DNA from 3 places in the Denitraticella aggregata genome. Region 2 is predicted to be linked to each of the others. Evidence: predicted binding sites of a transcription regulator. Region 2 holds the regulator's gene; each other region holds the start of a gene.
What was found. The regulator FNR, encoded in region 2, switches genes on or off when oxygen is low (the NO sensors DNR and NnrR bind a similar motif). The targets are predictions, from matches to a motif close to TTGANCTAGNTCAA.
Positions count from the first base shown of each region.

Region 1: the regulator FNR is predicted to act here: its motif matches at 9,705-9,718, upstream of cobA (uroporphyrinogen-III C-methyltransferase).
Region 3: the regulator FNR is predicted to act here: its motif matches at 9,590-9,603, upstream of napF (ferredoxin-type protein NapF).

Region 1 is NZ_JBLLNL010000003.1:109,176-119,795, forward strand. It holds gene ACKVEX_RS05390 (cytochrome D1 domain-containing protein) at 1-696, opposite strand, end outside; gene nirJ (heme d1 biosynthesis radical SAM protein NirJ) at 935-2,140, opposite strand; gene ahbB (siroheme decarboxylase subunit beta) at 2,205-2,696, opposite strand; gene ACKVEX_RS05405 (Lrp/AsnC family transcriptional regulator) at 2,696-3,220, opposite strand; gene ahbB (siroheme decarboxylase subunit beta) at 3,213-4,259, opposite strand; gene ACKVEX_RS05415 (cytochrome D1 domain-containing protein) at 4,262-5,449, opposite strand; gene ACKVEX_RS05420 (c-type cytochrome) at 5,449-5,811, opposite strand; gene ACKVEX_RS05425 (ethylbenzene dehydrogenase-related protein) at 6,022-6,906, opposite strand; gene ACKVEX_RS05430 (NapC/NirT family cytochrome c) at 6,940-7,542, opposite strand; gene ACKVEX_RS05435 (cytochrome D1 domain-containing protein) at 7,925-9,577, opposite strand; gene cobA (uroporphyrinogen-III C-methyltransferase) at 9,779-10,620, shown strand, end outside.
Region 2 is NZ_JBLLNL010000013.1:34,643-45,262, reverse strand. It holds gene ACKVEX_RS14315 (SirB2 family protein) at 1-74, shown strand, start outside; gene ACKVEX_RS14310 (hemerythrin domain-containing protein) at 85-624, shown strand; gene fnr (fumarate/nitrate reduction transcriptional regulator Fnr) at 655-1,395, opposite strand; gene hemN (oxygen-independent coproporphyrinogen III oxidase) at 1,512-2,903, shown strand; gene ACKVEX_RS14295 (sulfite exporter TauE/SafE family protein) at 3,048-3,767, shown strand; gene ACKVEX_RS14290 (heavy-metal-associated domain-containing protein) at 3,817-4,026, shown strand; gene ACKVEX_RS14285 (energy transducer TonB) at 4,072-4,872, opposite strand; gene ppa (inorganic diphosphatase) at 5,075-5,599, shown strand; gene ACKVEX_RS14275 (GNAT family N-acetyltransferase) at 5,656-6,810, opposite strand; gene ACKVEX_RS14270 (hypothetical protein) at 7,039-7,440, opposite strand; gene ACKVEX_RS14265 (NAD+ synthase) at 7,716-9,332, shown strand; gene ACKVEX_RS14260 (P-II family nitrogen regulator) at 9,394-9,732, shown strand; gene ACKVEX_RS14255 (Smr/MutS family protein) at 9,829-10,620, opposite strand, start outside.
Region 3 is NZ_JBLLNL010000001.1:132,424-143,043, reverse strand. It holds gene ACKVEX_RS00715 (heme lyase CcmF/NrfE family subunit) at 1-299, opposite strand, end outside; gene ccmE (cytochrome c maturation protein CcmE) at 299-745, opposite strand; gene ccmD (heme exporter protein CcmD) at 745-954, opposite strand; gene ccmC (heme ABC transporter permease CcmC) at 954-1,718, opposite strand; gene ccmB (heme exporter protein CcmB) at 1,730-2,398, opposite strand; gene ccmA (cytochrome c biogenesis heme-transporting ATPase CcmA) at 2,404-3,030, opposite strand; gene ACKVEX_RS00685 (NapC/NirT family cytochrome c) at 3,179-3,799, opposite strand; gene ACKVEX_RS00680 (nitrate reductase cytochrome c-type subunit) at 3,837-4,289, opposite strand; gene napH (quinol dehydrogenase ferredoxin subunit NapH) at 4,286-5,221, opposite strand; gene napG (ferredoxin-type protein NapG) at 5,218-6,087, opposite strand; gene napA (nitrate reductase catalytic subunit NapA) at 6,233-8,779, opposite strand; gene ACKVEX_RS00660 (chaperone NapD) at 8,781-9,035, opposite strand; gene napF (ferredoxin-type protein NapF) at 9,032-9,517, opposite strand; gene ACKVEX_RS00650 (DUF1538 domain-containing protein) at 9,690-10,463, opposite strand; gene ACKVEX_RS00645 (DUF1538 family protein) at 10,460-10,620, opposite strand, start outside.

The DNA of each region.
Region 1 (10,620 bases), on a different contig from region 2:
CTTCAGCAGGTTCAGGTCGCCGTCGAGCAGCACCAGCGTGTGCGGCAGATAATTGGCTACCGCCACATAGTTGCCGTCGGGCGACACCGCCACGTTGCGGGTATTGATGCCGGCGCGCACCTCGGAGACCACGGTGAGGTTCCAAAGATCGAACTTGGTCACCCAGCCGTCGCGGGAACCGAAGAACACATAACGGCCCTCCTGCGCGAACTTCGGTCCGCCATGCAGTGCGAAGCGGCTCTGAAAGCGATGGATGGGTTCGAGCTTGTCGCCGTCCAGCACCGACACATGGTGATCGCCGGTTTCGACCACGAGAAACAGGTTCCAAGGATCGGCATCGAAAACCGGTGTGTCCGACAGCGTCGCCGGGTCGACATGCTGGATGCGCGATGCGCGTATGTCGGCCTCGGACCAGGTCGGTGCGGGCACGACCGGCGTGTAGATGTAGTCCGCGATCGCGGCGATCTGTTCGGGCTCGAGCACATTTGCGAAGCCGGGCATCTGTGTGGCGACCAGGCCGTCGGTGATCGCCGCGATCGCCGCAGGCTTGCGCAGCCTCGACAGGTTCTCCGGCAGCAGCGCCGGCCCCATGCCGCCCAGCCGGTCCATGCCGTGGCAGGTGGCGCAATGCTGGATGTAATGTGTCTGCACCGACGGCGCCGCGTCGTCCGCGAGCGCGACCGGCGCGAAGATCAGCCCCAGCACCGACGCGATCGCGGCCCAACGTAAGCTTGCACACCGGACGAGCGTTGTCAGCCCTGATCCGGTATTCAGCTCGATGCGATCGATTCCGGGAGACTCTTCCTCCCCCTTCAAGGGGGAGGGAGCAACCTTGCGGCCTCGAACACGCCATCGCGTATTTGATTGCCGTTTCGTAAAAAAATCGTTTGCGACCATATGCATTTTCGTGACTCTCGTCCGGGTTGCGCGCCGCTCACGCACTGCGCCTGATCGGAATGAAGGGGGTGGTCTCGACCCGCTGGCGACCGCGCGCGCTCTCGGCCAGTCCGATCTCGTCGTCATCGAGATAGCAGGCCGGGTCCTCGGCCCACACGTCGCCGGTGATCTGCCCGGCCCTGACCCTGGAGCTGCCGTTGCAGATATCCAGATGACGGCAATCGCCGCAGCGCCCGGTCAATGTGCGCGGATGCTGCTTGAGACCGGCCATCAGCGGATTGGACAGATCGCTCCAGATCTCCGAGAACGGCCGTTCGCGCACGTTGCCGATCGGCACATGCCACCACATCGTGTCCGGATGCACGATGCCGAGATTGTCGATGTTGGCCACATTGACGCCGCTGGCGTTGCCGCCCCACTGCCGCAGCTTGGCGTGGATGTGCTCCACCCTGTCCGGGAAGCGGGCCGCGACCCAGTGCAGCATGTAGACGCCGTCGGCGTCGTTGTTGCCGGTGACGAACTCCTTGTGGATGCCACGCCGATGAAGGTCCAGGCAGGTGTCGAACAGCAGGTCCATCGCGCGCCGCGTGGTCCGGTGATGCGCGTCGTCGCCACGGTACTTGTTGCCACGACCGGCATAGTTCAGGTGCGAGAAATAGAACTTGTCGATGTTCTCGTCCTCGACCAGCTGCAACAGGGCCGGCAGGTCGTGCGCGTTGTCCTCGGTCATGGTGTAGCGCACGCCGACCTTGATGCCGCGCGCGTGACACAGGCGGATGCCCGCCATGGACGCGTCGAACGCGCCGGCCTTGCGACGGAAGCGATCATGCGTGTCGGCGATGCCGTCCAGGCTGACCCCGACATAGTCGTAACCGATGTCCGCGATCGCGTCGATATTGGTCTCGTCGATCAGGGTGCCGTTGGTCGACAGACCCACGTAGAAGCCCATCGCCTTGGCGCGGCGCGAGATGTCGAAGATGTCCGGCCGCAGCAAGGGTTCGCCGCCCGACAGGATCAGCACCGGGACCCGAAAGGCTTTCAGGTCGTCCATGACGCGGAAGACCTCGTCACCCGACAGTTCGCCCGCAAAATCGGTGTCGGCCGAGATCGAATAGCAATGCTTGCAGGTGAGGTTGCAGCGCCGGATCAGGTTCCAGATGACGACCGGACCCGGCGGGTTGCGGCGCGGTCCGGCCGGTGTGGGCTGATCGAGTTCTCGGATGAACTGGGAGATTCGGAACATGAGCGTGGCCTTGGAAGAATGACTCGATTACAACCCGCCACCCGCCGGATGCAAATGACCCCGGTCAATTGCGCAGGCGCAGGCCGGTCTTTTTGAGGATGGCTGACGAGAACAGCACGTCGTGCGAACGCAACGCGCCGGCAAAGCGCGTGACCAGAACGTGACGAATCTCGGCCACATGCACCCGGGCAGCGTCACGGTCGCGACCATGGACCATCGCGAACAGATTGTAGGGCCACAGCGGCAGATGGCGCGGACGGCGATAGCAATGGGTCACGAAGGGCAGCGCAGCGATGCATTCTCCGGCCGCGTCGACGGACGCGTCATCCACGTCCCACACGCTCATGCCGTTGGCCACATAGCCGATCGCATAATGGTTCGGCACCGCCCCGATGCGACGGATCACGCCGCTCGCGAGCATCGCCTGCAGCCGCGCACGCACGTCCGCCTCGGCGATGCCCAGCCGTTGCGCGATGTCGGCATAAGGCCGAGGCACCAGCGGCAGGCCGGCCTGGGTCGCGCGAATCAGCTGGCGATCGATCGTGTCGATGCTCATCACACCTCCAGTTGCATGCCGACGAAGTACTCCTGCTCCTTCGGAAACAGCAGGACCGGGATACCGGTTTCGGCCTCGATCGCGCGTGCGCACAGCTCGATCTCATCGGGCCCTTCGGTCGCGAGCACGAACCACATATTGAGCCGGTGTTCGCGCCGATAGTTGTGCGCGACCTCGGCGTGGGCATTGACCTGCGCGACGACCCGCGACCAGTCGGCCTCGGGCACTTCCATCGCCGCGAGGCAGAACGCGCCACCGGCCCGTTCGATCTGGAACATCGGTCCGAAACGGGTCAGCACCCGATCATCGAGCAGCCGCCCCACGCGCGCGATGACCTCGTCCTCGTTCAGGCCGAGCTGCGATCCGACGTCGGCAAACGGCCGCTCGGACAGCGGAAACCCCCCCTGCACCTGGTTGATCAGCGCGCGGTCGATGCCATCCAGTTGCGCGGGTGCGTGACGCAATGCAGCGTCCGCAGGCATCGCGCCTGCATCCGGTTGTGGGGTCGCGGATGTGTCACGCATCGACCTGCTCCGGCAGATAGCATGCCCCGCGCTGCTTGAAGCGCCGTCCGCTGAACAGGATGGAATGCGGCCATACGTCCAGATCGAGCTCTTTCGCAATGCGGTCGCGCGTGTCGAGTACCGTGTCGCGCGCCTTGCCGTGAATCATGCAGAACAGGTTGTAAGGCCAGTGTGGCAACGCACGCCGGCGCCGATAGCACAGCGTGACTCCGGTCTGGTCGCCGAGAAGGCGCCCGACTGCCTCGACCCTATGGTCGGGGACGTCCCACACGCACATCGCGTTGGCCGTATAGCCCAGTTCATGGTGTCGTACCACGACGCCGAAGCGACGCAGCACGCCGCTCGCCTGCCAGCCGTCCAGCGTATCGCGCACCATCGCACCGCTGAGGCCGATACCCTGGCCCAGCGCGTCGTAGGGGCGCGGCACCAGCGGCAAACCCGACTGCAGCGCGCGCATCAGCAATCGCTCGATGCCCGCCAGCGCGCACGGGCCTTCGACCGAAGCGCTCAAGTCGTCGCAGCGACGGCCCGAGCGGGGGCGGTTGGTCGCAGCCCCCCCATCCGGGGCGTCGCTGCCAGGGCGGTCGAGTTCGAAGCCGAGATCGATGTGATGCGCTTCCTCCATCGGCAGCACGATGACGTCACATCCGGTTGCCGATTCGATCTCCTCGACGACCGCGTCCAACCTGCGTGCATCTGCCGCAGTGATCACGAACCACAGATTGAAGCGATGCTCGCGCTCGTAGTTGTGATTGACCTCGGGCACGGCACTGACCTTGGCGGCCACCTCGGCGAGGCGTTCCGGTGGCGCGGCGAGTGCCGCCAGAGCACTCGCCCCGACGCGCCCGGTCGCGAACACTGCGCCGATGCGACTGACCACCCCGTCGGCCTGCCAGCGCTCGAAGCGCTCGAGCACGGTTCGTTCGGTGACGCCCACCTGCCGCGCGAGCAGCGCGAACGGACGCTCGACCAGCGGAAAATCGCGTTGCCAGTCGTTGAGCAGGCGAAAGTCCTTGCTCGCAATCGCGTGGCCCTGCATGGCTAGAATCCGATGCGCGCGGCGCGCGACGTGAAGAAGATGCCGCTGGGATTGGCCGCGGGCAACTCGGTGACGACCTGACGGCTCTCGGTATCGTACACAACGACTTTGTCGTCGTCCCGCGACGACACCCACACGTTCTCGCCACGCGGCGTGAACTCCATGTGCAGGATCGCACGCCCCGGCGACAGCGTGTCGATGACCTGGTGTGTAAGCGTGTCGATGACCTGCACCTTGCCGTTGTCCGGAAAGGCGAAATTCACCCACACCTGGCGCCCGTCCGGTCGCGCCATGACGAACACCGGCTGGCTCTGCACCGGAATGCGTGCGACCTCGCTCCAGTCACGGGTGTCGACCACGAGGACCTCGTGGCGACCGATCGCGGGCAGATAGGCATGACCACCGGCCACCGCCCAGCCGCGCAGATGCGGCATCTTGTACACGGGCAGCGGTTCGTCGCCGCGCCCGTAACCCTCCAGAATCTTGCGCGTGCCGCGCTCCGGATGCCACAGGTCCAGCATGGCCAGTCCATCCTCGCCGAAGAGGCCGGCGATGAAGTAACGTCCATCCGGCGTCACCAGTCCGTCGTAGGGCTGGCGTCCGGCCGGATAGCGTTCGGTGGTCGGATTGCGCGGGTCGCTCAGATCGGTCACCCAGATCTCGCCGGCGTCGAACAGCGCATAGACGAAGCGCTGCCCCGGAATGTCGGCCAGACCGACCACCTTGGAGCGCAGCCCCGGGGCGTACTCCGCCGGCACCTCGGCCAGTTGCTCCAGTGTGTCCGCATCGAAGACCTTGAGGCCACCCGGCTCGTAGTTCTGCGCGACGATCAGGCGTCCGTCCTGGGAGATCGAACCGCCGATCGAGTTGCCGGCCTGGATGATCCGCTTGTCGATGCGCCCGAGCAGCAGGTCGACCTTGGTGAGCCCGCCGTCGCGTCCGAACACATAGCCATAGCGACCGTCACGCGAGTAGGTCACATGGGCATGCGACAGGTCGCCCAGCCCCGGAACGCTCGCGATGCGCTCCCGCTCGGTCGTGCTGACCACCGCGACCTGTCCGGTCGCACGCTCGATCACCAGTCCGAGGTCGCCGGTTCCGCGCACCGGGTCCTGCGCGAGCGTCTGCGTCGCACCGCCGGCCAGCAGCGACGCGGACAGCAGGGTCGCCAGAGTCAATCCATAACGCATCATTCAGCTCCCTTCAGTTCCGGAAAACCTTCGGCGAATGCACCGACCATCCATGTGGCTTCGCATTCGTCCATGAAGCGCGACCAGCCGGGCATCGCGGTGCCGGGACGGCCGTTCATCACCGTCGCGACCATCGAGTCGAGCGGTTTGTCGGCCATGGTTTCGGGCAGCAGCGGCGGACCGAGTCCGCCCGCGAGCGTGAGCCCGTGACAGGAGCCGCATTCCTGGCGCACCAGTTTGATCAGTTGGTCCTGTCGTTCCAGCGCAGGCGCCGCAGCCTCGTTGGCCTCGGCGGTGAATGCTGCCAGCAGCGCGGCTCCGAGCAGCACGGTGACATGGATGACGACCGGCGGGAGATTCATCTCCTTTCTCCTGAAACGCAGTGGAATGACGGGAAGCTTAGAGAGGAACGCACGCCGGAACCTTGACAGGTATCAACCCACGACCGTGCGGGGTTCGGAAGATGGCGGCACGAAAAGCATACCGGGGCGGCCCTGTCCGTCAGGGGCGCCCCGGCATGTAGCGACCCGATACGGCGGAACGGATGTCCGCCCGCCGTATCGGCCATGAATCTACTGCTTCTTGGCGGTGATGTCCGCTTCGGCGTCCAGGCCCAGCGTGTAACCCAGCGACACGTAGTGGAAACGTCCGGCGGTATGGCCATCGTGGATCGCAAAGCCGAAGTTGTACTTGTTGCCCGGTTCGAGGCTCACGTCGCCCTCGCCGCCGGCGAGCTTGCGCGTGAACACGACGGTCCAGTTGTCGCCGTCCTGCGTGCCCTCGGCACTGACCAGCGCCGAGCCGCCTTCCATGACCCGCTTGTCCGCGACGTAACCGTCGTAGGCCTTGTTCTCGCCGCTGCGCCACTGCGCCAGATCGTAATACACGCCGCTCGCGAGCGAGCCGTCCTTCACGTACTTGGTCTTGTCGTCCGCGCCTTCCGGCATCATGCGCGAATCGCCGTGGCAACTGGCCCAGCAGCCGCTCAGATCGGCCGTCTCGACCTTGCCCGCATCCAGCATGTACGCGATCTTGACCGGATTCGCCTCGTCCATCTTGGCGCCCTGAGACGCGGGCGGCTGCTGCCAGGTGAATTTCAGGTACAGCATCTCGCCGTCATGGGTGGCCTGCACCTTGACCGGAACATGACCCGCCTTGCCCGGGATAGGCGTCGGCTCGAGCTTCTCGCCCGACACGATTCTGGCGCCCATTGCCGCAGCCTCGTCCGAGTGGCAGTCGGCACAGGTGTCACCCTGCTTGAAGGCACGTCCGCCACCGTGGCGCACGCGATCGACGCGGATGTCGCCGGTGATCCATTCCATCGGCGACACGCCGGGATAGAAGAGGATGATTTCAGTCGCGTCGACGGCGCTCCAGTCGGCCGGTGGCGCCGCCAGCGCCAGGGTCGGGGCGGCGAACAGCAGGGCGATCGAGGTGGTGATCAGGTTCTTCTTCATGGGTCGGTCCTCCACAGACGGAAATCGATTCGTTCAGTTGAAATAGTCTTCGTCGGTCATGGCATCGGACAATTCGTGCGCGATGCCCTGGTGGCAGACGATGCAGGTCGTGCCATCGGCGAGCGCACGCTCATGCTGCCGAGCGGCACGTGTTGCCTGCTTTGCACTGTCCATGCTCTCCAGGCTGTGGCAGTTGCGGCACTCGAGCGAGTCGTTGGCGAGCATCCGCTTCCATTCGCGACGTGAAAGTTCCAGGCGCTTCTCGACGAACTTCTCGCGCGTGTTGATGGTGCCGGTGAGCTTGCCCCATACCTCGCGCGAGGCCTGGATCTTGCGGATCATCTTCGGACCCCACTCCTGCGGCACATGGCAGTCGGAACATACCGCACGCACACCGGTGCGGTTGTTGTAGTGGATCGTGTTCTTGTATTCCGTATACACATTGTCATGCATCTCATGGCAAGAGATGCAGAACTTCTCGGTGTTGGTATATTCCATCGCGGTGTTGAAGCCGCCCCAGAAAAGAATCCCCAACACAAATCCGACGATCAGCAGACCACCCAGCGAGTATTTGGTACTCGGCTTCTTGAGTCGACTGAATAACCCACCGGTTTTTTCGGGCGTCTGCTTGTCCATTTTCCTGCTCTTGTCCGTTTATTCACTCACACCACGCGCCTGCTGGCCCGGGTGACCTCACCGAAACCCTAGAGGGGCCCTCGGCATTCAAGACTTGTTCGTTACTGGTGTATCGACCCGCGTTGGGCCGACTTACCGTCGCCGCGTAGTGGTCATTACGCCGCTATTTGCTCCATGATTCCTTGTCCAGCATCAACATCCAGCCGACCAGCGTGCGAATGTCCTCTTCCGGCACACGCCGTGTTCAGGCTCAATGCAAGACTCGCAAGGACGATTCGCTTCGTCGTCGCGTCTCGTTGCATGCTGCTCTCCGATCGACGCCAGCCCACCGTGTAGCAGCGCGGGGCCCCGAAAGGCCCCGCTTGCTTGCAACCGACCTGGATCAGGTCACGTGGTTGGTACGGTTATAGACGTTGAACTTGCCGGTCGGCGCATACAGCCCGTCGACACGTCCCTTCTCCTTGAGCGTCTTGGCATCGAACACGATCATCGAACCATTCGGCTGCAGACTGTCACCGCGGTTCCAGACCGACGCCCAGACTTCGGAGCCGTCTTCGCTGAACTCGAAGTGCACCGCCACCTGACCTTTCTGTTCGGTCAGGCGGATCGTCTTCACGATCTCGCGGGTCTTCTTGTCGATGACCTTGATCGACTGCTGAACTTCAGGCTCGGGGTGCAGGGTCTGGTCGATCCACACATAGTCGCTCTTCGGATGGGTGCGGATGAACAGCCCCGGACCGTCGGTCTCGACTTCGTAGCAGATCTTCCAGGCGTGATCCTTGTTGCCTTTCGGATCGTTGCCCCAGGCCGTCATCTTGCCGACGCCCAGGTGAGGCGTGCCGCCCACCGGACCGCAGGTCGGATCGATCCAGTTCGCCCCCGGACCCGGGTGCGGACGCAGATCGGTGTCGATCAGGGCCTCGAGCTTGCGGGTCTCGGTATCCATGATCGCCATCTGGTTCGACGCGTTGGCGGCGATCTGGAAGTAACGACCGGTCGGATCGAAGAAGCCGTCATGCAGGAACTTCGAGTTGTCGATCATCTCGATGCGCAGGTTGTCGATGTCGGTGTAATCGACCTGCCAGGTCTGCCCCAGCTCCTTGATGTTGACCAGCCAGGTCGGCGCCAGCGGCGTGTCGTAGATCGCGGCAACGCGCGCTTCGTTGACATACTCGCCATCGATGTTGACCCCGCGTGCCGACACCACCTTGAGCGGCTCCATCGTGCTCGCATCCAAGATCACGAAGTGCGGCGGCCAGTATCCGCCACCGATCACGTACTTGCCGTCACCGGACACGGCGACGTCACGCGCGTCATACGCGACTTGCGTTTCGGCGACCAGCATCTTCTCGGGCACCTGCCACAGGTCGATCTTGGTCATCTTGCCGTCACGACCCATCGTGTACCAGAAGCGGCCGATCTCTTCCGGATTCGGATGTGCGATCGCCTTGTTCTTCTCGACGGTCTTCAGCACGTGCACCGCGTAGCCGGTCGGGATACGTGCGACCAGTTCGTACTTGTCGCCGTCGATGACCGAAACCGAACCGTGGTCGCGCTCGATGACCAGGAAGAAGTTCTTCCAGTTGCGGTCGTGCATCGGCTTGGTCGGATAGTCCGCGATTTCGACGTGACGCTTGACGCTCTCCTTCATCTGCGCGAGCGACATTTCCGGCGGAACCGGCGGCGTCATCTGGATGTAGGTCGCGAGCAGCGAAATGTCTTCGGCCGAGTAGATCTTGTCGAAGTTGTTCATGCCGCCTTCGGTACCCAGCGCGATGATACGCTCGAGACGCTGCTGGCCGAGCTTGAGCATGTTCTCCGGCTCGAGATTCTTGCCGGTCGCGCCCTTGCGCAGCACGCCGTGACAGCCGGCGCATTGCTGGAAGTACAGCAGGTTGGCGCGGTCGAATTGCTCCGAGGACAGCGTGGGCGCATCCTGCGCCTGCGCAGTCGCACCAAACGCCGCCATGCCGCCTACCAGCAAGCTGGCGAGGACGGAAGCGTAGCTTTTGCGAAGCTTGGGTCTCACTTTCATGTTTGTATCTCCTCTGAATTGCCGAAAGTGGCATCTTTCAGGACCGGTCAGCCCGCGCACATGTAAGTCACACGTGAAGACTTGCCCTGGCCAGTGCATACTTTCTCCCCATGGCGACATGGTTTCTTTAACCTGCGTCAAGTTCAGCCATTCCTTCGCACTGCTACAGTCCGTCTCAAGCTACCGGCGAAAGGAATCGCGATGAATGCCCCGACCCAAACCCTGTTCTGCCGCACGCCCGGGCAGGTCACCGCATCACTCGATCCATCGGCGGCCCTGCTTTCACGGCATGCGCCTTACACGCCTGACTTCATGACAGCGAGAACACCCTCTACCAACGGTGAAAAGAACGACGGGCCACTACAGACCAACGCCAGCACGCCACGCGGGCGCGTCTGTCTGGTCGGGGCCGGGCCTGGCGACCCGGAACTGCTGACCGTGCGCGCGGCGCGCCGCATCGCGGAGGCGGATGCGGTGGTCTATGACAATCTGGTCGGAGAGGGCATCCTCGATCTGGCGCGGCCGGATGCGCGCCGCATCTATGTCGGCAAGCAGGCCGGTAATCATGCGTTGCCACAGGACGAGATCAACCGCCTGCTGGTAGACCTCGCCGGCCAGGGACTCAATGTGGTCCGGCTCAAGGGTGGCGACCCACTGATCTTCGGACGTGGCGGCGAGGAGATGGAGGATGTCATCGAGGCCGGCTTCGCCTGTGAGATCGTGCCCGGCGTCACGGCGGCCTCAGGCATGGCGGCGAGCACCGGCATTCCACTGACGCACCGGGATCATGCGCAGACGGTGACCTTCACCACCGGTCACCTGCGCGACGGCAGCGTCAACCTCGACTGGGAGGCCCTCGCGCGCCCGCACCAGACGGTGGTGATCTACATGGGCATGGGCGCGCTGGAGATCATCTGTCGGGAACTGATCGCGCACGGCCTGCCGGCGAGCACACCGGCCGCAGTGGTGCATGCGGCGACCACACCGAGACAGCGCATCGTCACCAGCCCGCTCGCCACGCTGCCCGAACTGACCCGCGAGGC
Region 2 (10,620 bases):
CCGCTGCGTCGGTCTATGCCTGGATCGTGTCGGTCGCGCTGTCCAAGAACGCGACCGGGTTTTTTGCTTTGTGAGGAATGTTTCATGACTGAATCGCTCGTTCCGGTGTCCCCCGGATTCGAGGCGCCGCTCGAGATGCTGGAGACCTGCCATGAGCGTCTGCATGCGCAACTCGGCACGCTGGACCGGCTGGCCAGATGGTTGCCCGAGCATGGTGCCGACCAGCTGGCGCGCAGGGCGGCGGCGGCCATCATCCGCTATTTCGATGTTGCCGCGGTCAACCATCACATGGATGAGGAGCTGGATCTGATTCCTTTGCTGCGACAGCGGGTGGATACCGACAGGCGCTTTCCGCTGGAGTCGCTGATCGAATGGATACTCGAGGATCATCAGCGCATGTTCGCCGCGTGGGATGTGATGCGCGCCAAGCTCGAGCGGGTGTCGAAAGGCGAGGTCGTCGATCTGACGCTCGACGAAGTGCATGCCTTCACCGAACGCTATGCGCTGCACACCGAACGGGAAGAGGGCGAACTGTTTCCCTATGCGCGGGCGCTGCTGACCGCGGAGGATCTTGCGCGTATTGGCCAGTCGATGACCAACCGACGTCGTCAGCCATCTTGCTGACAGCTCGCGGCCCGGGGTGTGGCACGCGCGTCAGCGACCGCCGACCGGGTGCTGGATGAGTTTTCTGAGTTTGTCCTGTGCGACGATGCGGATATGCTTCTGCTGTACCGCAATGATGCCCTCGTCCTGGAAGCGGGAGAAGGCGCGAGACACGGTTTCGAGCTTCAGGCCGAGGTAGGAGCCGATCTCGTCCCGGGTCATGCGCAGATGAAACTCGGCGGCGGAAAAACCGCGTGCGGTGAAGCGCTGTGACAGATTCAGCAGGAAGGCCGCCAGTCGCTCCTCGGCGCGCATCGAACCGAGCAGCATCATCACGCCGTGGTCACGCACGATTTCGCGGCTCATGACCCTGTGGAACTGGTGTTGCAGCCCCTCGATCTCGCGCGACAGTGCCTCGAGCTTGTCGTACGCGATGACACACACTTCACTGTCTTCGAGCGCGACCGCGTTGCACGAGTGTGCCTCGGTGCTGATTCCGTCCAGCCCGAGCATCTCGCCGGTCATCTGGAAGCCGGTGACCTGCTCGCGACCGTCCTCGAGCACTACGTCGGTCTTGAACCAGCCGATACGGATCGCGTAGATTGCCTCGAACGGGTCGCCTGCACGGTACAGGTGTTGCTGGCGCTTGACCTTGCGGCGCGTTCCGACCAGTTCATCCAGCCGGTGGATCTCGTGCTCGGTCATGCCGAAGGGCAGGCACAGTTCGAGCAGGTTGCATTGCGAGCAGGCTGACTTGATGTCGGCGGCTGTAATCGGCACGGTCGCCTTCATTTGCACGATCTGAACACTCCGTTCGTGGACGGGCGATAATGGGGTCCATTGATCCAGGTCAAACCCCTGCCTCCCGATTTTTGCGATCGTTAGCCATTCCTATAAAGGTCAAGTACATGAACACTCAACCCGATCTGGTCTTCGATCAGCAACTCATCCGCCGATTCGACGTCAATGGCCCACGCTACACGTCCTATCCCACAGCGGACCGCTTCGTCGAGGCGTTCGATGCGCGCGCGTTGCAGGACTGGCTGGCCAAAAGAGCGATCGGCGGTACCAGCCGGCCGTTGTCATTATACTTCCACATCCCCTTCTGTAACACGATCTGCTATTACTGCGCCTGCAACAAGATCATCACCAAGGATCATGGCCGTTCGGCGAAGTACCTGAAGTACCTGGACCAGGAGATCGGCATGCAGGCGGAGCACCTCGGCGGAAGCCGGCAGGTGACTCAGCTCCATCTGGGCGGAGGCACGCCCACCTTCCTGTCCCATGACGAAATGCGTCAGTTGATGGATTCGGTCCGGTCACGTTTCCATCTCGTGCCGAACGGGGAGTATTCGATCGAGGTCGATCCGCGCAAGGTCGATTTCGACACGGTCAAGCTGCTCGCCGATCTGGGTTTCAACCGCATGAGTGTCGGCGTACAGGACTTCAATCACGACGTGCAGGTCGCGGTCAATCGCGTGCAGAGCATCGACGAGACGCGTCTGGTGATGGAGTCGGCGCGTGCCACCGGCTTCAAGTCGATCAGCATGGATCTCATCTACGGGCTGCCGAAGCAGAACGTGATCAGCTTCAATCGAACGCTCGAAAGCGTGCTCGAACTGTCGCCCGACCGGATCTCGCTCTACAGCTACGCGCATCTGCCGGGTCTGTTCAAGCCGCAGCGGCGGATCAGCTCGATCGAGTTGCCCACCGGGGACACCAAGCTCCAGATCCTGCAGCTTGCGATTCGCCGTCTGACCGAGGCGGGCTATGTGTATATCGGCATGGATCACTTCGCCAGGCCGGACGACGAACTGACGGTCGCGCAGCGTCAGGGGCGTCTGCATCGCAATTTCCAGGGTTATTCCACGCAGGCCGAATGCGACCTGCTCGCGTTCGGCGTGTCCGCGATCGGCAAGATCGGCCCGGTCTATGCGCAGAACGTTAAGACGTTGGACGAGTACTACGACGCGCTCGATCGCAACGAACTCCCGGTCTTGCGCGGCGTAGAGCTGACCGCCGACGATCTGTTGCGGCGCTCGATCATCCAGGCGCTGATGTGTCAGTTCGAGCTTTCGATCGAATCGATCGAGATCGCCCATCTGATCAAGTTCGACGAGTATTTTGCCGAGGAACTGGGCGATCTGCGGGAAATGCAGAAGGCCGGCCTGGTCGAGGTCGACGATGAATGCATCACGGTGCTGCCGGCCGGACGCCTGCTGGTCCGCGGGATCGCGATGGTGTTCGATCGTTATCTGCGCGTGGATCGGGAGCGTGCGCGCTATTCCAAGGTCATCTGATCGGACGGTGCCGATCGACGCCGTGAATCGATCCGCAAGACCGGCCCATGCTCTGGCTGGCGCGGCGGTGTAAGATCTCGGGTCCGGGACGGTTTCTACGTCCGGCATCGATCAACTCAACACGGCCTGCGCCACCCCGCCCGAATGCCTGAAACCGGCTACATCGCTTTCTTCCTCATCGGACTGCTCGGCGGGACGCACTGTGTCAGCATGTGCGGCGGCATCGTGGGCGCGCTGTCGGTACAGGCACCGGTGCGCATGCCCGGTCAGTCCGCGCCGCAGTGGCCGATCCACCTCGCGTACAACATTGGACGGATCACGACCTACGTGATGATGGGCGCGGTAATGGGCGCGATCGGGACCGCCGGCCTGCTGTTCAACGACGTGCTGCCGGTGCAGATGACGCTCTACGTGCTCGCCAATCTGATGTTGATCGCGCTCGGACTCTACCTCACCGGATTCACGCAGCTTCTGGCGCCGGTCGAACGCGCCGGCCACAATGTATGGCGGCGCATCCAGCCGCTGACCCGCCGTTTCCTGCCGGCACGCCATGTCGGCCAGGCCTTGCCGCTCGGACTGCTGTGGGGGTTTCTGCCCTGCGGGCTGGTCTACAGTGTGCTGACGACCGCATTGCTGACCGGTTCGGCAACACGTGGTGCCGGCATGATGCTCGCCTTCGGGCTCGGCACGCTGCCCAACCTTATGCTGGCAGGACTGCTTTTCAAGCGGTTCAGAGACATCACGCGCAACACGCGGGTGCGTTTCGCTGCAGGGATGCTGGTACTCGGCTTCGGTCTGTTCGGGCTCTATCATGCCCCTACGCTGGGCGGGCTTCTTTGGAGTGGTGTGGTGTGTGAGGTATGATCCCCGCCACGGGGCAATGACCGGTTTCATTCGATTGGAGTGTGCTTCCATGACAGAAGTGACGATCAAGGTTTCGGGCGTGAGCTGTGGTGGCTGTGTCCGCAATGTGACCGGTGTGCTCAAGGCCCTTCCAGGAGTGACCGATGCCGAGGTTTCGCTGGATGACGGCGTGGCGAAGGTTTCCTACGATCCGGGCAGTGTCACCGTGGACGATCTGCGCCAGGCCGTGACCGACGCCGGGTTCGACTCGCAGGAGTGACAGGAGACCCGATCTCGCTCCGCATTGCCCACAGGAGCGAGCCATTCAGCGTTCCAGACGGAACATGATCGGCACCTGCACCCAGCTGTCTGCCGCCTTGCCGCCCTCCCGGGCGGGTTCGAACCGCCATTTTTGAACCGTCTCCCGCGCCGCTCGGTCAAGCCGTTGATGTCCGCTGCTGCGTGCGATCTCGATCGTGGTCGGACGCCCGTCCGACATGACCCGAACGCGCAGCACCACCGTGCCTTCCTCACCCCGCCTGCGTGACACGCCCGGATAGGCGGGTGCCGGGTTGCGCAGATAGGCGGCGTCGAACCGTGCAGACCGTTGATCGACACGTTCCGCATCCGGCAACGCGTTCGGGGACACCATGGCGGGCTGCAGCGCCTCGACAGGCCCGGTCGATTCCGCAAGCCGTTCCTGCGACCTGGCGGCTGGCGGCGTTTCGGCCGGCGAATCGGGCTGCCGAACCGCCGCGGCAGGCGGTGTCGGTGCAGGGCGTTGCGGAGGTTGTGGTAGCGCCTGCGGCTCGGGTTGTGGCTCGGGTTGTGGCTCGGGTTGTGGCTCGGGTTGTGGCTCGGGTTGTGGCTCGGGTTGTGGCTCGGGTTGTGGCGTCATATCCACATCATTGGTATCGGATGGGGTCGCGCCGTCGGGTTCGGTGTGTTCCGTCGGGGCAGGCGCCGGCGCCTGCCTGTCCAGCAGGCTCACCGTGATCGCACCCCCGCCGCCGCGGTCCGACAGGTCCGACAGTCGGTCCAGCCGTGACAGCGCGACCAGGCCAGCCGCATGCGCAGCGATCACGAGCAGCAGCCAGCCCCATTTGACCCGGGCTCGTCCGCGCATGGCCTGGATTTCGGTCTCGGGAGTCGGCGAGGGATGGCTGGCGCGCTGGTCCATGGCCTGGAAGTTTACCCTGTCGTCGGCATCCCGAACCGATGCGTGGGGGCAGGCCGAGCCCGATTCCGAATGAGCGTGCGGCGACAACGCAGCCTGAAGCCCGGGTTTGCCCTTATAATTCGCACCACATTTTGCATGGGAGGGGTGTATGAGTTTCGATCTGGTCAAGGCAGGCAAGGACGTACCGAACGATATCAACGTCATCATCGAGATCCCGGCTCAGGCCGATCCGATCAAGTTCGAGGTCGAGAAGGAAAGCGGCGCCGTGTATGTGGACCGCTTCATGGGCACCTCGATGCGTTATCCGATCAATTACGGCTATGTGCCGCACACGATCGCCGGCGATGGCGACCCGGTCGATGTGCTGGTCGTCACGCCATTTCCGCTGTTGCCGGGCGTGGTGATTCGATGCCGCCCGGTTGGTGTGCTGAAGATGGAGGACGAGTCCGGCATGGACGCCAAGGTCGTCGCAGTGCCGGTGTCCAAGCTCACGCCCTTGTACGACAAGGTTCAGACCATAGACGATCTGCCGGAACTGCTTATGAAGCAGACCGTGCATTTCTTCGAGCACTACAAGGATCTGGAGCCGGGCAAATGGGTCAAGGTCGTTGGCTGGGGGACGGTCGAAGACGCCAAGCAGGAAATCCTGGACGGCATCAAGAACGCCGGCTGAGGGCGGTCGATCCGACCCTGACGAGGTGACCGGGGCCCGCCGCAAGCGGGCCCCATTCATTTCGCTGAGTCGTCTTCCGGCTGCGTCCGACGAAAGGGAGTCCGCTCGGACAGTTCGTCGAGGTAGAAGGCTATCCCTTCGGTTTCCCGCGCCAGAAAGCGATCGACCGCGTCCCGGAAGCGCGGATCGCGAATCCAGTGAGCCGATCGTGTCACGACCGGCTCGAGCCCCCTGGACAGTTTGTGTTCCCCCTGCGCGCCGCCTTCGAAGCGCGACAAGCCCTTAGCGATGCAGTATTCGATGGCCTGGTAATAGCACAGTTCGAAGTGCAGAAAGGGCAGATGTTCGGTCGACCCCCAGTAGCGGCCGTACAGCGTGTTCGCGTCACACAGGTAGAAGGCGGCGGCGATCGGTTGATCACCCCTGCGCGCGATCAGAAGCCGCACCGTCGCGGGCGCCCGGGCAGCGAGCATGCGGAAGAAGTCCGGTGTGAGGTAGGGCGTCGAACGGTGCAGCGCATAGGTGCCCGCGTAGCAGCGATAGAAGAACGCCCAGTCGGACGCACTCGCGCGATGACCCTCCAGCCATTCGCAGCGCAGGCCGTGCGACTGAGCGCGTCTGCGCTCCTGGCGGATTTTCTTGCGCTTGTCGTGATTGAGGCGGCTCAGGAAATCGTCGAAACCGGCGTAGCCGGAGTTGAACCAGTGGAACTGGACCCCGCGGCGGATCGACAGGCCGGCCGTCTCCAGCCAGGCCCGTTCGCCATCTGTCGGAAACAGAAAATGAATCGAGGACACGTCGCTGGCTTCGGTCACGGCCAGCGCGGCCTCCAGCAATGCCCGACGGGACGCGTCGTCACGGCCGATCAGGCGCGCGCCAGGAACCGGCGTGAAAGGAATGGCGCACAGCAGCTTTGGATAATAGGCCAGACCATGACGGGCGTAGGCGTCGGCCCAGGCCCAATCGAACACGTATTCGCCGTAGGAATGGCGTTTCTCGTATAGCGGCATCGCGGCGACCAGCTCATCGCCCAGCCACAGCGTCAGATGATGCGGGATCCAGCCAGTGTCGCCACCGACGCAGCCGGTGTCCTCGAGGGTTGCCAGAAATGCGTGAGAAAGGCAGGCCTGTTCGCCTGCAAGCGCGTTCCAGCTAGCCGCATCGATGTCGGACAGTCGTTCGACGATGCGCAGGCGGTAGGGGGATACCACGTTATGCCGGGCCTCATGATCGGGGTCTCGGCATTGACAGCCGCGTCGGACAATGGTTTTTCGTCTGCCCTAATTCCGGGCGGTGGCAAAAAGGCCTTGCAGATGAAGGCGCTCGATCGGTTTTCAGGCACTTATCCACAAGGTTTTCCGAGTCGCCTGTGAATAACCCTCTCTCGCTGTACCTTGGCAATCGAGTGCGCCTGGATGCGCGCACAGCGGTTCGACCCTTCAGGCAGTCTTGCAGTCGTTCGCGAGGGGCTTGTAGGTCTTGCCGTCGAGCAGCACGCCCTTCCACGGCAGGTCGATCCAGACCAGTCCGTTGGCCCTGTCCTCGAAGCGCGGCAGGCCCGAGAACGATGGGTCGCGCTCGAGCTGATATCGACCGCCGTTCCAGCCGATCTGGATCTGTTTGCCAGCAGTCAGCTCCCGTTCGACCCTCACGCGCAGACCCCATTCGCACACGTAGTCGCCGCTGGTCAGGTCGAAATCGAGCTGACCGTCTGACGACACTCTGATCGACTTTTCGCCATCGGCTTTGACCGAAACGGCATTCGTTCCGGTGGACTGGGCGGTCCCTGCAGTGAGAAGCGCAAGAGCGGCCAGCGTCGCAAGCATTGAAGAGTGTTTCATGGGGGGGACTCCATTGGCGAAGTGCTGCCTGATTTTATGCCTTTTTTGCTTGAAAAAGTAGAGGATTTGCCGTCCGGCGTGTCGCGGTCGCGACTCGCGCAGGTGATTGGTGCCCAAATCTTGAGCAGGCATGTGTCAGGCAGGCCGCGCATGCGATGCAATGCGCTTTCCGGTCCTTATCCACAGGCTTGTCCACCGAGACTGTGCAATGATTGCATCCGAGCGATAGCCCCGACTTCACGCGGGCCGCGTCCCTAACCGGTATAGTTGCGTCCATGAACAGAACGCTTTCCATCGCTGTCGCTCAGCTCAATTTCACGGTGGGGGATCTCGCCGCCAACGCCGACCGTATCATCCGGGCCGTCGTGCAGGCGCGCGAGGCCGGTGCGGACCTGCTGCTCACGCCGGAACTGGCGCTGTCCGGCTACCCGCCCGAGGATCTGCTGCTGCGCCCGGATTTCTATCGGGCCTGCCGACGTGAACTCGATCGCATCGCGTCCGAGGTGCGCGGGGTCGCGCTGGTGATCGGTTACCCGGAGGCGGGCGAGGGCGGCTATTTCAACGCCGCTTCGGTCGTCATCGACGGCGCGGTGGTGGCGACCTATCGGAAACAGCTGTTGCCCAATTACCAGGTCTTCGACGAAGAACGCTATTTCTCGGCGGGGCGCGATGCCTGCGTGTTCGAACTCGGCGGCCTGCGGATCGGATTGGGCATCTGTGAGGACTTGTGGGCGCCAGCGCCGGTCCGGCAAGCACGGGAGGCCGGTGCCGAGTTGCTGCTGGGCCTGAATGCGTCCCCCTTCGACACCGAGAAGCCGCGTCGCAGGCTCGCGGTCGTGCGCGGCCGCGTGGAGGAGAACCGGCTGCCGATCCTTTACTGCAACATGATCGGTGGGCAGGACGAACTGGTGTTCGACGGCGGCTCGTTCGCACTGGACGCCGACGGGAGACTGGCCTACCGGGCGCCGTCCTTCGAGGAGCGACTGGATCTGGTCCGATACCAGGATGGGCGGTGGCGCGACACCGAGGTCGCGCCGGAGCGAAGCGTCGAGGAGGAGGTCTATCTGGCGCTGCAGGCGGGCGTGCGCGATTACCTCGGAAAGAACGGGTTCCCGGGCGCGATCATTGGCTTGTCGGGCGGGATCGACTCGGCGCTGACACTGAGCATCGCGGTGGACGCGCTGGGCGCGGAACGGGTCCGGGCGGTGATGATGCCTTCGCCCTACACAGCGCAGATGAGTCTGGACGATTCGCGGGACATGGTCGCGCGCCTGGGTGTGCGCTACGACGAGATCGCGATCGAGCCGGCCATGCGGACCTTCGCCAGTCTGCTCGAATCGGAGTTCGCGGGATTGCCGCCGGATGCGACCGAGGAGAACCTGCAGAGCCGCATCCGCGGCATGATCCTGATGGCGCTGTCCAACAAGACCGGCGCTATCGTGCTGACCACCGGCAACAAGAGCGAGATGGCCACCGGCTATGCGACGCTCTATGGCGACATGGCCGGCGGGTTCGCGGTGCTCAAGGACCTGTACAAGACCTTCGTGTATCGCCTGTCGGTGTGGCGCAACACCGTAAGCCCGGTCATCCCCGAGAACATCATCACGCGTGCGCCGTCGGCAGAGCTGAAACCGGACCAGACCGATCAGGACTCCCTGCCGCCCTATGATGTGCTGGATGCGATCATCGAGGCCTACATGGAACGGGACGAGTCTCCGCGCGAGATCGTCGCGCGCGGTTATCCGGAAGCCGACGTGAAGCGGACGGTCGGCATGCTCAAGCGCAACGAATACAAGCGGCGCCAGGCGCCGGTCGGCATTCGCGTGACCCGGCGCGGATTCGGCAGGGACTGGCGTTATCCGATAACATCGCGGTATCAGGACGAGTATTGAACCCCCGGAAATACCCGGGGCGTTTCCAGTTCAGCGGTGGTCTTGTATCCAGGAGAAGCGAATGAAGAAGATCGAAGCCGTCATCAAGCCGTTCAAGCTCGACGAGGTACGCGAGGTCCTGTCCGAAGTCGGCATCAACGGGCTGACGGTCACCGAGGTCAAGGGGTTCGGGCGCCAGAAGGGGCATACCGAACTCTATCGGGGGGCGGAGTACGTCGTCGATTTTCTACCCAAGGTCAAGGTCGAGATCGTGCTCGGTGACGACCTGGTGGACCAGGCGGTCGAGGCGATCGTCAAGGCGGCCCGCACCGGCAAGATCGGCGACGGCAAGATCTTCGTGATGCCGGTTGAGCAGGTGGTGCGCATCCGTACCGGTGAGATCAACGAAGACGCGATCTGAGCGCAGGCCGGCTCTTCGCTAGCGCGTGACGCAGCCCATCGCGCCGGCCTGAGATTCGCGCCCGGCGCGCACGATGGGCGGCACTCGGCCGGTTCGTCAGTGGCGGTCGGCGCTTCGTCCGCGCAGCAACACCATCAATGCGCCTGCACCCCCCTGGTTCGGACTGGCCTGGCAGAACGCGAGGATTTCGTCGCGTTGCGCGAGCCAGCCGCGTGCGAGACGCTTCAGGATCGACTCCTTTCCGGGCGAGCCCAGCCCCTTGCCGTGGATGATCCTCACGCACCGGTGTCCGCGCAGCAGGCAGGCTGCCAGAAACTCGGCCAGCGTTTTGCGCGCCTGTTCGCGATTGAGTCCATGCAGATCGAGCTCGGCCTGCCGAACCCAGCGGCCGCGGCGAAGATCGGTCAGAACCCGTCTCGGCAGCCCGGGACGCAGAAAGGCCGCCTCGTCCCCCATCTCGAGTCTGTCCTCCAGACTCAACGGAGCTTGCATCGTTTCACGCAGTGCCGCCTGCTCGTCCTCGTCGCGCTTCAGCGGCACCGGCGCGGGCCCCGGCCGGCTAACTTCCGCACGGTTGCGTATATCGATCGGCTGCGCGCCGCGGATGGCCCACTGAAACAATTCTTCGGCGCTGAGGCTTTCGGACGGCGCCGGCAGCAAGGCGGCGAGGTCGATGTCGGGACGGTCCGGCGCGCCCGGGCGCCGGCGCCCCCGCCCGGCTGCACCATTGCCGGTTTCGGCACGGTCGTCGTGCTTGAGCGGCAACACATCCTGCATGCTGGCCAGAAAGAGCGCCAGTTCGTCTTCGACCGGATCGGCGCGTCCTGGCGCATCAACCCTGGCGTCGACCTCGACAGGCGCGGTCGGGCTGCGCGGCACCGGTGCGGG
Region 3 (10,620 bases), on a different contig from region 2:
GCCCACAGCAGCAGCGAGCCCTCGTGGTTACCCCATACGCCGGTGATCTTGTAGATCAGCGGCGTGGCCGAGTGCGAGTTGGCGGCGGCCAGCCGCACCGAGAAATCGCTGGTGATGAAGGCGTAAGTCAGACATCCGAACGAAATGACCAGGAACACCAGTTGCCCCTGTGCCGCCGGTCGGCCCACCGACATCAGCGCGATCCGGTTGCGATGGGCGCCGATCATCGGCACGATGGCCTGCACCAGCGCCAGCACGAGCGCCAGGATCAGCGCGAAATGACCGAGTTCGGCGACCATCAGTACTGCACCGTCTGGTTGGCCTGGGCAGCCTTGTCGACCGCGTACTGCGCCTCGACCGGCATGTAGTTCTCGTCATGCTTGGCGAGCACTTCGGATGCGACGAAAAGGCCGTTCGCATCGAGCTTGCCCTGTACGACCGCACCCTTGCCTTCCTGGAACATCGCCGGCAGCGTGCCGCGATAGGTGACCGGAATGACCTGCGCCGTATCGGTGATCGCAAAGCGCACCGTGTACCCATCCTCGGCCCGGGCGATCGAACCTTCCTCGACGAGTCCCCCGACACGGAAGGCCCGCTCGACCGGCGCCTTGCCTTCGGCGACCTCGGTGGGCGTGTGAAAGAAGACCAGATTCTGCTGGAAGGCGGACAGTACCAGCGCGACTGCGCCGACCAGCAGGGCAACCGCACTGCCCAACAGGACAAGTCTCTTGCTACGGGGTTTCATCACACCATCTCCTCAGTCATGCGCCTGGCGCCATTCGCCTGCGGAGCCGCACGGCGCAGCTTCAACAGACGGCGCACAGTCTCCTTTCGACGCTGCAACACCAATACAAGTTCCACCGCGATCAGCACTGCAGTCACCAAATAGCTGCCCCAAACGAACGGGGCCGCGCCACCCATATCCCAGAAGGCACTCCAAGACTCCCACTGCATCACGAACGCCCTCCCTGCACCTCGAGTTCGGCGCCCACCCAGTCGGTGTGGCGTTCACGCTCCAGGATCAGGGAACGCACCCGCCAGAAGGCCACCGCAAACGTGTAGGCCCACGCCGCCAGGGCCATGATCAGCATCCCGGCAAGCATCGTCGTTGCCATTGACGGTGCCCGAGTCAGACTGACCGACGCCCCCTGATGCAGCGTGTTCCACCATTGCACCGAGAAATAGATGATCGGGACGTTGATCGCGCCGACCAGCGCGATGATCGCGCCAGCCCGATCGGCGCGGCGCGAATCGTCGATCGCACGGGTCAGCGCGATGAAACCGAGGTACAGGAACAGCAGCAGCAACTGCGAAGTCAGGCGGGCGTCCCATACCCAGTAGGTGCCCCAGGTCGGCTTGCCCCACAGCGCACCGGTCCACAATGCGACGAAACAGAACATCGCGCCGGTCGGCGCCAATGCCTGCGACATCATGAACGACAGTCGCGTATTCATCACCAGACCGACCGCCGACCAGAATGCCATCACCAGATAGATGAACATCGACATCCAGGCGGCCGGCACGTGGATGAAGATCACGCGGTACACCTCGCCCTGCTGGAAATCGGTGGGTGCGACGAAGAAACTTATCCACAGACCGACCGCAGTCAGCGCCGCGGCGACCCATGCGAACCAGGGCGCGAGCCGTCCGGCAAGCGGATAGAAGACCTGCGGCGACGCAAAGCGGAGGAGGCTGCGTCCGCGTTCTGCCTTCTCGATGGTATTGGTCATCATTCAACTGCAATCCTGAGGGCAGCCGCACATGCGAACGGCGCCAGTGCCAATGCTCCGAGCAATCCGCCCGCAAGCAACAACAGATGGGCATCCGCGCCCGTTCCACCCAGATGGGCATCGACCGCGCCGGCACCAAAAATGAGCACCGGAACGAACAAGGGCAGCACCAGCAACGCCAGCAGCACGCCGCCACCCCGCAAACCCAGCGTCAGGGCTGCGCCCACCGCACCGAGCAACGCAAGAATCGGCGTACCCAGAGCCAAGGATAATATAAGGACGCCCAGAGCGCCTTGCTCCACGTCAAACAGCAAGGCAAGGCCGGGCGCCGCGAGTACCAGCGGCAAACCGGTGACGATCCAGTGGGAGAGCACCTTCGCCGTCACCCACAACGACGTCGGCTCAGGAGACAACAACAACTGCTCGATGGTTCCGTCGCTATGGTCCTGGGCGAACAGGCGATGCAGCGACAGCAGCGTGGACAGCAGTGCGGCGACCCACAGCACGCCCGGCGCGATCGTCCGCAATTGATTGGTCTCCGGTCCGACCCCGAACGGGAACAGACAGACCACGACGACAAAGAATGCGAGCGTGACCAGCACGTCCGCACGACCGCGCCACGCGAGCATCAGATCTCGGCGCATCACCGCCAGGAACGGCCCGAGCAGACTGTTCAACAGGCCACCTCGGCAAGATCGAGCACGGCCGGCGGCTTCGCGAACGGCGCGTCCTGGTGCGTGGTCAGGATCACCACGCCGCCTGCGTCGCAATGCGCGGACAGCGTCGCGGCGAGATCCGCGACCGCGGCCACGTCGAGCGCGGTGAACGGTTCGTCCAGCACCCACAGCGGGCGCGCGGCCGACAGGAACAGGCGCGCCAGGCCGACGCGCCTGCGCTGCCCCTGCGACAATACCCTTGCCGGCAGGTCGATCTGCGCGCCCAGGCCGATTCGTTCGAGCGCGGTGACGCAGTCCGCCTCGCGCGCGGCATCACCGCCTGCACTGCACGCGAAACGCAGGTTCTCGAGCGGCGTCAACAAGTCGTTTTGCGCTGCCGAGTGGCCCAGATAAAGCAGTTCCCGATGGAAATGTTCGCGGTCGCGCCGCGTGTCCCGGCCCTTCCACAGCACGCTGCCAAATTCCGGCATCGACAACCCGCACAGGATACGAAGCAGGCTGGTCTTGCCCACGCCGTTCGGCCCGGCGACGCGCAGCATATCCCCGGATGCCATGCGCTGGGACAATCCACGGAACAGCAGGCGGTCACCCTTCAGGCAGGCGAGGTTGTTGGCTTCGAGCATCGGGCGCAATTAAACCACACACGGCCTTTCTTTGGGCGGCACGCCGGTGGGCCGGCCGAAAAAATGTCCCCTCGCGGGGACGGCTGCAGCGCGCCTGCCCGACCGGTCGAACGGGGTTCGCCCCGTCGACCGTTCGAGTTGTCCGCGATCAGTTCGGCAACGGACGGAACATCTCGATCGGGATCGCACCATCGACCCCGATCCCGATGTCCTGCTGGATCGGTGGCAGGGAGTGCGCGATACCCTTGTGGCAGTCGATGCAGGTCAGCCCCTGTTGCAGGCCTGTCTGATGCGCCTGGTTGGAGCGACGGCCCTGCACCGAGTAGTCGAAGTATTCGAAGCCGTGGCAATTGCGACACTCGCGCGAGTCGTTGGCCTTCATGCGGCGCCATTCACGTTCAGCCAGTTCCAGACGCTTGGCCTCGAACTTCTCGGGCGTGTTGATCGTACCCATGACCTTCCCATACAGCTCACGGCTGGCCTGGACCTTGCGCACCATCTTGGGCCCCCACTCCTTGGGCACATGGCAGTCGGAGCAAACCGCCCGAACGCCGGTTCGGTTCTGATAGTGAATCGAGTGCCGATACTCCTGAAAGACGTGATTCTCCATCTCGTGGCAGGACAGGCAGAACTTCTCGGTGTTGGTCGCCTCGACCGCCCAGTTGAAGCCGCCCCAGAAGATCACGCCGGCGGCGAACAGCACGACAATGCCGAGCCATCCCATCGAGCGCATCCGCTGCCACAAACTCTTCTTGTTCACTTCAGTCATGTCGTTCCCCGTTAGTCCATCTCGTCATGGCTTCGGCTCAGCGAACACCGGTGGCGGGCTGGAAGGTGTTTTCGACCAAGGGTCTGGCATCGGTCATCGGCACATGGCACTGCAGGCAGAAGTAGCGGCGCGGCGAGATGTTGGACAGTTCGTTCGCATCGCGGTCCCTGAAGTGCGTCAGACTGACCTTGGTCGCGCCGGCCGCGCGGTAACGCGTCCACGAATGGCAGTCCATGCACTTGTTGAAGTTCATCGACACCTCGTAACCATCGACCTTGTGCGGCACCATCGGCGGCTGCTGCACGTAGTCGCGCGGAATCGGAGGCCCGTCCGGCAGCATCCTATACATGCCCGGCGTGAGTTCCCGGTCGGCGACATCGGCGCCACGCACGCTGGAGACGGTCTGGCCGATCGCCTGCGGCACTGCCATTGCGCCGATGCCCAGCGCCGCGACCAGCGCAAAAACGAGATTACGGGTCTTCCTGTTCATGACTCGCTCCTATCAAATCGGGTCGTAATACGAAATACATCCTTGCCGCATACATCGACGCAGCGGCCGCAGGTCGTGCAATCCTGATCGAGAATGACGGGGTGGTCCTGTCCGGCCGCCTTCAGCGCCGGACGAATCACCTGGGGCTCGGGACAGACCGCGAAGCAGTCCATGCAATCGTTGCATGCGCGGCGCTTGTCCGCGCTCACGCGCAGCAGCGCACTTTTGCCGAGCAGGCCGTAGAAGGCCCCCACCGGACACACATGTCCGCACCAGCCGCGACTCGCGATCAGCAGGTCGTACAGGAACACGCCGCCGACGATGCCCCATGCGAGGCCGAAGCCGAAGATCAGTCCGCGGTGGAACATCGACACCGGATTGACCCACTCCCAGGCCAGCGAACCGGTCCCGAACGCGATCACCAACACGAAGGCCAGCAACCAGTAGCGTGTACGCGCATCGGGCGCCTTGCCACCCTTCAGTCCGAGCCTGCGCCGCAGCCACGCCGCCGCATCGGTGACCATGTTGACCGGGCAGACCCAGGAGCAGAACAGGCGACCTCCGAGGATCAGGTAGAAAGCCAGCACGATGCCGCCGCCGAGCAGGGCCTCCTTGTACGGAACGACGCCAGCGGCGAACGACTGTGCCAGCACGAACGGGTCGGTCAGCGGCAGCACGCCCAGCGTCAGGCTGGACGACAGGTTGCCCTTGACGATCCAGATGCCGAACCATGGTCCGATCAGGAACAACGCGAGGATGCCCAGTTGCGACGCGCGCCTCAGCAGCAGCCATTTGTGCGCACGCAGCCAGCCCTTGGTCTGGCGCGCCTCCAGGCCGGGCCGCGCGATCGTGCCGCGCATCGCGGCCCCGCGCACGCTGCTTTCGGGGACGCCGCCCGGCGTCGTCGCAGGCGTGGGTGAATGCGCACTCATGGCCGCCACCCCGATTCCAGCCCGCCCGGCGCAGCCCCGGGCCCCGTGGGCGGCTCGCCCGGCGCCGTGCCGGGTCGCAGGCGCGTGTCTCCATAGGCCTGCCCCTCCATGCCGCGCACCGGCAGTTCGATCTGGTCACCGATCAGCGAGCCGCCTGCCGCCTCGCGCTCTTCCCAGCCCCGCAGGTAGTGTTCGGCGCGGGAGCCCTGCGCCAGCTGGATCGGCAACACCTTGATCGCGGCCTCGCCCGGCAGCACGCAGGCCTGTTCGCACTTTCCGCAACCGGTGCAGTGATCGGAATGCACGGTGGGCAGAAACAGCGCGTGCCGGTCGGAACGCGGGTTGTGCATGCGCTCCAGCGTGATCGCCTGGTCGATGACCGGGCACACCCGGTAGCAGACGTCGCAGCGCAGGCCGAGGAAGTTCAGGCAGGTCTCCTGGTCGATCAGCACCGCCAGACCCATCCGTGCGTCCTCGATGTCGGTCAGCGCCCGATCGAGCGCACCGGTCGGACATGCGACCACACACGGGATGTCGTCACACATCTCACATGGAACCTTGCGCGCCTCGAAGTAGGGTGTGCCGGTGGCGACGCCGTCGCCGAGTTCGGCGAGCTTCAGCGTGTCGTAGGGGCAGTCACGCACGCACAGACCGCAGCGCACGCAGGCGCCGAGAAACGCCGGCTCCTCGAGGGCGCCTGGCGGGCGCAAGGCGGTAGACGGCAACGCCGAAGCCTGCCGCGTGTACAGTCCGACACCGACCGCCAGCAGACAGGCGCCACCCGCGACCCCGGCCGATTCCTTCAGGAATCGACGACGGGACGGCGTCCCCTGCCTGGTCAGCTGCTTTTTGGTCGTGTCGTTCATTTCCGTTCATCCTGACCCCACCGGCCGGTGGAATCACGGGTTGTCATGCTTGGTCTTCGCACCCCCGACCTGTCCGGCCCCGGCCGCCTGCCCCGTTTCCGGGGGCAGACGCTCCGAACCGGAACCGGGACGGGTCGCGCCGCGCTCAAGCGCGCATGACCTTCACCGGGCACTTCTTGAAGTCGGTTTCCTTCGAAATCGGGCAGGTCGCATCCTCGATGAGCTTGTTCACCAGCCGCCCCTCGTCGAAGAACGGGATGAAGATCAGCCCCTTGGGCGGCTTGTTGCGGCCACGGGTCTCGAGTTGGGCCACCATCTCGCCGCGCTTGGACACGACCTTCACCGCCATGCCGCGCTGCAGTCCGCGTTTCTGCGCATCCTCCGGGTGCATGAAGATCTGGGCTTCCGGCACCGAGCGATGCAATTCGGTAACGCGCCGTGTCATCGATCCGGTATGCCAGTGCTCCAGCACCCGACCGGTGCACAACCACATGTCGTATTCGGCATCCGGCTTGTCATGCGGATCCTGGTAGGGCAGCGCGAAGATGATCGCCTTGCCGTCCGGGTTGCCGTAGAAGTTCCAGTCCTCGCCAGCCTTCACGTACGGGTCGAAGCCTTCCTTGTAGCGCCACAGCGTCTCCTTGCGATCGACGACCGGCCAGCGGAAACCGCGTGCCTTGTGATAATCGTCGAAGTACGCGAGGTCATGGGCCTTGCCGCGGCCAAAGCGCGCATATTCCTCGTACAGGCCCTTCTGCAGGTAGTAGCCGAGTTCCTGGGACTCGTCGTTCATGTAGCCTTCCCAGGCATGCGCATTGACGGTGGCGACCTCGGACAGCGGGTACTTGTCGACCTCGCCGTTCGCGAACAGGATGTCGTACAGCGTCTTGCCGCGGAACTCGGGTTTCTTCGCAAGCAGTTCCTCCGGCCAGACCTCATCGACCTTGAAGCGCTTCGAGAACTCGATGTACTGCCACAGGTCGCTCTTGGCCTGGCCGGGTGCCTTGACCTGCTGGCGCCAGAACTGCCCGCGCCGCTCGGCGTTGCCGAAAGCGCCTTCCTTCTCGGTCCACATCGCACACGGCAGGATCAGGTCGGCCGACAGCGCGGAGACGGTCGGATAGACATCCGATACGACGACGAAAGCTTCAGGGTTGCGCCAGCCGGGATAGACCTCCTCGTTGATGTTTGGACCGGCCTGCATGTTGTTCGTGGTTGACGTCCAGTAACACTTCAGCACGCCGTCCTTCAGCGCGCGGCTCTGAGCGACTGCGTGCAGGCCGACCCAGTCCGGAATCGTGCCTTCCGGCAATTGCCACACGTTCTCCGCATATTCGCGGTGCTTGGGATTGGTCACGACCATGTCCGCCGGCAGGCGATGGGCAAAGGTGCCGACCTCGCGCGCGGTGCCGCAGGCGGAAGGCTGGCCGGTCAGCGAGAACGGGCTGTTGCCCGGTTCGGAGATCTTGCCCACCAGCAGGTGAACGTTGTAGATCATGTTGTTCACCCAGGTACCGCGGGTGTGCTGGTTGAAGCCCATGGTCCAGAAGGACGTGACCTTTCTGTTCGGATCGGCATAGACTTCGGCCATGCGGCGCAGGTTGGATTCCGGCACTCCCGAAAGTTTGGACACCTTCTCGAGCGTGTACTCGGACACGTACTCGGCGAACTCCTCGAAGGTCATGTCCTCGGACTTGCCCGGATTGCCCTTCCGTTGGCCGTCCGCGCCGGGATAGCCGTTGTTCGTCGCGGCCTGCTCGAGCGGATGGTTCGGGCGCAGGCCGAAACCGATGTCGGCCTCGCCGCGCTTGAACCTGACGTGCTTGCTGACGAAATCCTCATTGACCCGACCGGTCGAGATGATGTGATGGCAGATGTAGTTCAGCATCGCCAGGTCGGTATGCGGATGGAAGATCATCGGGTTGTCGGCCAGTTCATAGGACCGGTGCTCGAAGGTCGACAGCACATGGACTTCGCAAGCGGGATGGGTCAGGCGACGGTCGGTGATGCGGCTCCACAGGATCGGATGCATCTCGGCCATGTTGCTGCCCCACAGCACGAACACGTCCGCATTCTCGATGTCGTCGTAGCAGCCCATCGGCTCGTCCATGCCGAAGGTGCGCATGAAGCCCGCCACCGCGGACGCCATACAGTGGCGTGCGTTCGGGTCGATGTTGTTGGTGCGGAAGCCGGCCTTGTGCAGCTTCGCCGCGGCATAGCCCTCCCACACCGTCCACTGGCCGGAGCCGAACATGCCGACCGAACGCGGACCGTGCTCCTTCAGCGCGGCCTTCCATTTCTCGGCCATGATGTCGAAGGCCTGATCCCACGAGATCGGCGTGAATTCGCCGTCCTTCGCGTACTGACCGCCACGCATGCGCAGCATCGGCTGGGTCAGGCGGTCCGCCCCGTACATGATCTTCGACAGGAAATAGCCCTTGATGCAGTTCAGGCCGCGATTGACCGGCGAATCCGGATCACCCTGGGTCGCGACCACACGGTTGTCCTGCACGCCGACCAGCACCGAGCAACCGACGCCGCAGAAGCGACAGGCCGCCTTGTCCCAGCGCACCCGCGTGCCCGTCGCGCCGGCCTGCTGGGCCTGCGCGACCACCGGAATGCCGATTCCCGCCGTCGCAGCGGCCGCCGCCACCGCGTTCGTCTTGATGAAGTCACGTCGATTCATGCTCATTTCATGCCTCCTGTAATTCGAGACCTTCGTCGGTATATTCGTATGCGAGCGTGAGGCTCAGCACATGCCTGTTCAGATTGACCGCGAGGATGGAATCGGTCATGGAATAGCCTTCGCCATCCTCGACCGTCACGATCAGACGCCCGGTTTCGGCCGATTCTCCGTGCAGTTCGACACCGGGAATCGTGCGCAACGCGTCCTTCAATTCGGGAAAGCTTTCAGATTTCGCTCTCAACACCAGACTTGCAATCTTCATTGATGCATCTCCATCGCTATCGCCCCGACCGGGCAGGGTGCAACACAAGCGCCGCATCCGGTGCAACGCGCCACGTCCGGTTCCGGCTCGGACACGCCACCCAGCCTTGGGCGAAACCGGATCACCGAGGCCCCGCAGCATTCCCCGCATACCCGGCATTCGACGCCTTGCCGTGCAAGACAGCTTTCGGCGATCGAGAGCTTCAGTGCCCACGGCCCCTGTCCCTCGACCCGCCGCAGCGCACCGGGCTCGCAGACCGTCACACAATCACCACAAAACGTGCATTCACCGGCGCCGAAATCGACGATCGGGTAAGCGCCCTCGCCCGACTTGATGATCCCCGTCGGACAGGCCTCGGTGCAGTCTCCACAGCGCGTGCAGCACTGTTCGAATTCACCGGCCGCCTTCGCCCAGGGCGGGCGTAGCGCACCCTCCGAGGCCCGGAACCTGCCTCTCAGGAAGCTGCGACGTGAAACCGACATCTGTGGCATCGGATGAAATGAAGACTCTGTGTTTATTGCAGTGCATTAAACACCTTCGACGCCGTGGGTATGTTGACCGGTGTCAAACTGCGAATGAATCGCAATCAAGGCGCTCGCGGCGACACCTGTACGCCTGAAAAGGCGAGCGAGCTGCGCCCAGGACGGGTCCAGCTCAGGATTCGCGTCGGCTGGCGAAGTACGCCGCGATCTGCGCATACCCCATGACGGTCACGATCGGAAACAGGCACGCGAACGCGATCAGGCCGAACCCATCGATCAACGGGTCGCGGCCAGGCACGGCCTCGGCCAGCCCCAGGCCCAGCGCAGCGATGATCGGCACCGTCACCGTGGAGGTGGCGACACCGCCCGAGTCGAACGCCAGCGGCACGATCCAGCGCGGTGCGCGCCAGGTCTGGATCACGACGAGGGCATAGGCGGCGACGATGAACCACTGGATCGGTGCGCCGGTGATGATCCGGAACGCCCCGATCGCGATGCCGGTGGCCACGCCGAGCGCGACCGCGACGCGCAGCGTGGTCGCATCGATCGCACCGACCGAGATGTCGCTCGCCTTCATAGCGACCGCGATCAGCGCCGGTTCGGCCAGCGTCGTCGCGAACCCGATCGCGAAGGCGAAGATCAACACCCAGTGGTAATCGCTCCACACAAGCGACGACGCTTCGACCGCATCTGCGCCCCGCAGGAAATCCGGTGCTGTCAGTTGCCCCGCCATCAGACGGCCGATCGGAAACAGCGCGCGCTCGAGCCCGACCAGAAACAGCGTCAGTCCGAGCACCACGAAAACCGCGCCAACCGCCGCCCGTCGTGCGTTCGAAATGCGACGTCGCAGGATCACGAACTGGAACACGAACAGAACCAGCGCGATCGGTAGCACGTCAGTCAGCGTGGAACCCAGCGTATCGAATAGCGCGTGGATCCAGTTCATGCGGTCAGAATCCCGTAACCCATCACGAAGATCATCGGCGTCAGCGATGCGAAAGCGATGATCCCGAAACCGTCCAGCATCGGATTGCGCCCCCGGATCGACGAGGCCAGCCCCACGCCCAGCGCCGTCACGAGTGGCACCGTGATCGTCGAGGTGG